2 regions of the Dysosmobacter acutus genome follow, and region 2 is predicted to be linked to the other one. Evidence: riboswitches for the same ligand, from Rfam matches in the RefSeq annotation. Region 2 holds a riboswitch; the other holds the start of a gene.
The links. A riboswitch is a leader RNA that binds a small molecule or an ion and turns the genes downstream of it on or off. The one in region 2 is predicted to bind lysine.
Positions count from the first base shown of each region.

Region 1: another riboswitch for lysine. It lies ahead of KQI82_RS06610 (Na+/H+ antiporter NhaC family protein); the one in region 2 lies ahead of dapA (4-hydroxy-tetrahydrodipicolinate synthase).

Region 1 is NZ_JAHLQN010000001.1:1,354,166-1,356,625, forward strand. It holds gene KQI82_RS06610 (Na+/H+ antiporter NhaC family protein) at 1-1,323, opposite strand, end outside; lysine riboswitch at 1,411-1,592, opposite strand; gene KQI82_RS06615 (uracil-xanthine permease family protein) at 1,726-2,460, opposite strand, start outside.
Region 2 is NZ_JAHLQN010000001.1:381,895-384,354, forward strand. It holds gene dapB (4-hydroxy-tetrahydrodipicolinate reductase) at 1-412, opposite strand, end outside; gene dapA (4-hydroxy-tetrahydrodipicolinate synthase) at 409-1,296, opposite strand; lysine riboswitch at 1,417-1,592, opposite strand; gene KQI82_RS01765 (pyridoxal phosphate-dependent aminotransferase) at 1,711-2,460, opposite strand, start outside.

The DNA of each region.
Region 1 (2,460 bases), 970 kb from region 2:
CTCCGCAGAGGCCTTGACCACAGCGGCCACGAATTCACGGGCGCCCAAGGAATCGGTCATGGCCTTCAGGCTCCAGGCGAAGGTCAGGATCATGATGGCGGGCACCATGGCCTTGAATCCCTCGGGAATGCTTGCCATGATTTCCTTGAAGCTCATGGAGCGGCGGATCAGGTAGAACACCATGGTGAAGACCAGACCAAAGAAGGAGCCAAGCATGAGGCCCACCGACGCATCGGAGCCGGAGAAGGCGTCCACAAAGCTTGCGCCGGAGAAAAAGCCGCCGGAGTAGATCATGCCCACGATGCAGCAGACCACCAGCACCAGAATGGGCAGCACCAGGTCGATGACCCGGCCCTTGCTTGCAGGCGCATCGTCGTCCATGCCGGCATAGGGGTTGGCGCCGGAGAAGAGGTCGCCCTCCAGCGCGTTGGACTCATTGGCGGCCATGGGGCCGTAATCCATCTTGAAGCCCACCAGGCAGACCATGGTCACGATGGTCAAAATGGCATAGAAGTTAAAGGGAATGGCCCGGATAAAGAGGGCTAGGCCGGAGCCGTCGTCCACAAAGCCGGAAACGGCGGCGGCCCAGGAGGAAATGGGCGCGATGATGCAGATGGGCGCGGCAGTGGAGTCGATGAGATAGGCCAGCTTTGCCCGGGAGACGTTGTGCTTGTCGGTGACCGGGCGCATCACGGAGCCCACGGTCAGACAGTTAAAATAGTCATCGATGAAAATGAGGCAGCCCAGAACGACGGTGGCCAGCTGGGCGCCCACGCGGCTTTTGATGTTCTTGGCCGCCCAGCGCCCGAAGGCGGCGCTGCCTCCGGCCTTGTTCATCAGGCAGACCATGGCGCCCAGAACCACAAGGAAGATCAGGATGCCCACGTTGTAGCCGTCGGAGAGCACGGAGACGATGCCGTCCTCAAACACATGAAGCACGGTGCCCTCAAAGTTGAAGTTGGAGTAGAGCATGCCGCCCACAAGGATGCCGATGAACAATGAGGAGTAGACCTCCTTGGTGATCAGCGCCAGTCCGATTGCGATGACCGGGGGAACCAGGGCCCAGGCGGACTCATAGTAGCGGCTGGACGCGGCCACCTCGCCCGCGCCGCCGCAGGTGGCGCAGACGTTGGCCCCGCCGCAGCTTTCGCAGGCGGAATCGGTGCCGTAACAGCTCATGCAGATGCCGTAGCCCTGGCAGTCGGGGCAGTCCACCATCTTTTGAGAGGCGTCCGCCGCCATGGCGGAGACAGTGACCAGCAGCACCAGGGCTGCGGCCAGAATGATGCGGGATACGATTCTTCTTCGGTTTGTGCTGTGCATGAAAAAACCCTCCTGTAAAAAATTTGAAGCCATGATTTCTATCATGACTTCATACAGGTGGGCGCAATGGTGCCTATAGTCGTATGTGATCATGATAGCACTCCACCGCCCGTTGCCGGTACGATGACAGTCCGCAGAATATTCTCCCACGGCCCGGAATCCCCCCGCCAGGCAGCTTTGGGGGAAACCTCGGCGGCAGCCCCTTTCCGTTCCCGATGCCTGTCGTTTGCATGGAACGTACTCATGGATGCCGCGCCTCTATCAAAGGTCTTCAATTGTGTCTTATTATACGGGAAGAAAAGGGCTTGTCAACCGCCTTGCAGGGGGAAATGCGGTTTTTCTTGCACAGGCGACAAAGGAGCGCCAAATTTTGGCGCTCCTTTGTGTGATATTCACAAGGAATCAATACCTGCCCAGGTCAGCGGAGGCGTCGGAGTTGGCGGTTTTACCGAACTGATAGTCGTTGCCGGGCAGCGCCGCGTTGAGCACAATCCCCACCAGGGCGGCGGTGGCGATGCCAGAGAGCTTGATGGTGACGGAGCCCAGGGCGAATACGATGGCCTCGTCGCCGCCGGTGCCGTATTTGATGCCCACGGCCAGCACCAGGATCAAAGCGGCGATAATGACGTTGCGGCTCTTGGTGAAGTCCACCTGGTTTTCCACCACGTTCCGCACGCCCACGGCGGAGATCATACCGTAGAGGATCAGGGATACGCCGCCTAAGGTGGCCTGAGGCATCACCTCGATGACGGCGGCGAACTTGGGACTGAAGGAGAGGATGATGGCAAACACGGCGGCCAGGCGGATGACACGGGGATCGTAGACCCGGGTCAGATTCAAAACGCCGGTGTTCTCCCCGTAGGTGGTGTTGGCCGGGGCACCGAACAGCGACGCGGCGATGGTGGCCAGGCCGTCGCCCAACAGGGAGCGGTGCAGGCCGGGGTCCTCAATAAAGTTGTCGCCCACGGTGGAGGAGATGGCGGACATGTCGCCGATATGCTCCATGATGGTGGCGATGGAGATGGGGACAATGGTGATGGCGGCGGTAATCAGCAGCGAGACGTCAGGGCTTTGGAAAATGGCGAACACCGTGTTGCTCCACTGGAAGGGCAGGCCGAACCAGGCGGCCTCCCGGAC
Region 2 (2,460 bases):
GGTGGATCTCCACAATTTCGATGTCCGCGCCCTCCAGCACCGCGGCGGCCTGCCGGGCCAGGGAGCACAGCAGCGCCACGCCCACCGACATGTTTGCGCTGAAAAACACAGGGATTTTTTTCGCCGCTGCAAAGATGAGCTCTCTCTCCTCCTCCGTGTGGCCGGTGGTGGCGATGACCACCGGAAGGCCCCTGCCGCAGGCATAGGCCAACAGCGGGCCCACAGCGGTATGGTGGGAAAAGTCGATGATCACATCCGCCTCAGGCGCGTCGTGCAGGTCGGCGAGCACGCCCTCCCCTTTTCCATAGGCATCCACCGCGGCGGCAAGTTCACCTCCCCGGTAACCCTCCTCTGCCAGCCGGACGATCTCCCGGCCCATGTGCCCGCAGGCACCGTTTGCAATGATCCTCATACCCGCAGCCCCTGCTCTCTCATAGCCTTCAGCAGGCGCTGGCGGTTTGGCTCCTCCATGGGCGTCATGGGCAGGCGGAGCTCCCCGCCGCACATGCCCATCGCGGCCAGGGCGGTCTTGACGGGGATGGGGTTCACCTCGCAGAACAGCGCGTGGATCAGTTCCAGATACTGAAACTGCAGCGCGGCGGCTCCGGCCGCATCCCCGGCGAAATAGCGCCTGCAGATCTCCGTGGTCTCCCGGGGCAGCACATTGGACAGCACGCTGATGCAGCCGATGCCGCCCACGGACAGTATGGGCACGATCTGGTCGTCGTTTCCGGAATACAGGTCTAACTTGCCCTGAATCAGGGCGGCGGTCTCCACAATCCTGGAGATGTCACCATTGGCCTCCTTGATGGCCTGGATGCGTTCGTGCCGGGCCAGCTTCAGATAGGTCTGAGGCAGAATGCCGCATCCGGTACGGGAGGGTACATTGTAGAGGATCAGGGGGATTTTGCTCTTGTCGGCAATGGCGGTGAAGTGGGCCACCAGGCCGTTCTGTGTGGCCTTATTGTAGTAGGGCGTCACCACAAGGGCGCCGTCGGCGCCCACCTCGGAGGCGAACTCCGTCAGCTCAATGGCGCTCTCCGTGCAGTTGCTGCCCGTTCCCGCCACAAGGGGCACCCGGCCCGCCACGCGCTCCACCGCAAAGCGGATGACCTCCTTGTGCTCCTCCACCGACAGCGTGGGGCTCTCGCCGGTGGTGCCGCAGGAGACCAGCGCGTCGATGCCGCTTTCAATCTGCCAGTCAATGAGCCGGCCATAGCTCTCATAATCCACACCTTTGTCGTTAAACGGGGTGATGAGCGCGGTTGCGATCCCTCTGAAAATTTCCTTTGACATGTCAATGCCCTCCCGTTTTTTATTTCTCAAAAAAAGAACAACCTTTGCGAAAAGGTTGTTCTTTACATGAACTCGTATGGCTTGCCGCCGCGACAAGCGCCGCAGGCCAATACAACCACTTGTAAAGATAGCTCTCCGCATCACGCGACAGCCCGGCTGCTGTTCGTTTACCGGGCCAGTACAGCCCCGCTGCACCCGGGTACTGCCTTCGGCATCCCGCGCCTTTCCCCCGGCCAACGGCCTGCACTGCCTTGGCAGCCGGGTTACTCATCGCGCAACGCGCCTCTATCTTTCTATATTATGAGTGACATAATACCGTATCCGCCGTGAAAATGCAAGAGCGGGTGAATGTGCACAATTCACGTATTTTTCGGCAAATTCCACTATGTTCCTGTCAACTTATCATAGTTTTCCTCAAAGTGTTCCCAAAAAAGCCTCCAGCCGGTCCATTCCGAGGGCGATCTCCTCCGTGGAATAGCAGAAGGAGAACCGGACAAACCCCTCCGCGCCGAAGCAGGTGCCCGGCACGCCGGCCACCTTCCCCTCCCGGACCATCCGCTGGCAGAACTCCTCGGTGTCAAGTCCAAACTTTTTCACGCTGGGGAACATGTAAAACGCGCCCATGGGCTCCACCACGTCCAATCCCATGCCCCGCAGGCGGTCGTACATATAGTCCCGGCGGGCCCGGTAGGTCTCCACCATGTCCGACACGTCGCAGCGCAGCGCGGCGGCGCAGCCGTCCTGGATGAAGGCCGTGACGCTGACCACGTCGGCGGCATGGAGCAGCTTCAGCTTCTCCATCACCGGAGCGTCGCCCATCAGATAGCCCACCCGCCAGCCGGTCATGGAATAGGGCTTGGAAAAGCTCTGCACCACCAGCAGCCGGTCCTTCAGCTCCCTACAGGCGGCAAGGCGGGGGCAGGGCCCATAGGAAAGCCCGGTATACACGTCGTCCGAGAGCACAAAGAAGTTCCCCTCCATGGCGGCCCGCCGGATCACCCCAAGCGTCTCCGCGCTGTAGACGGAGCCGGTGGGGTTGTTGGGGGAGTTGAGCACCAGCAGCTTCGTCCGCTCCGTCAGTACGGAGCGGAGCTTCTCCTCCGTGATCTGAAACCGGTCTGCACTGGTGTCCAGCAGCACCGGCCTGGCGCCGGCCAGCGCCGC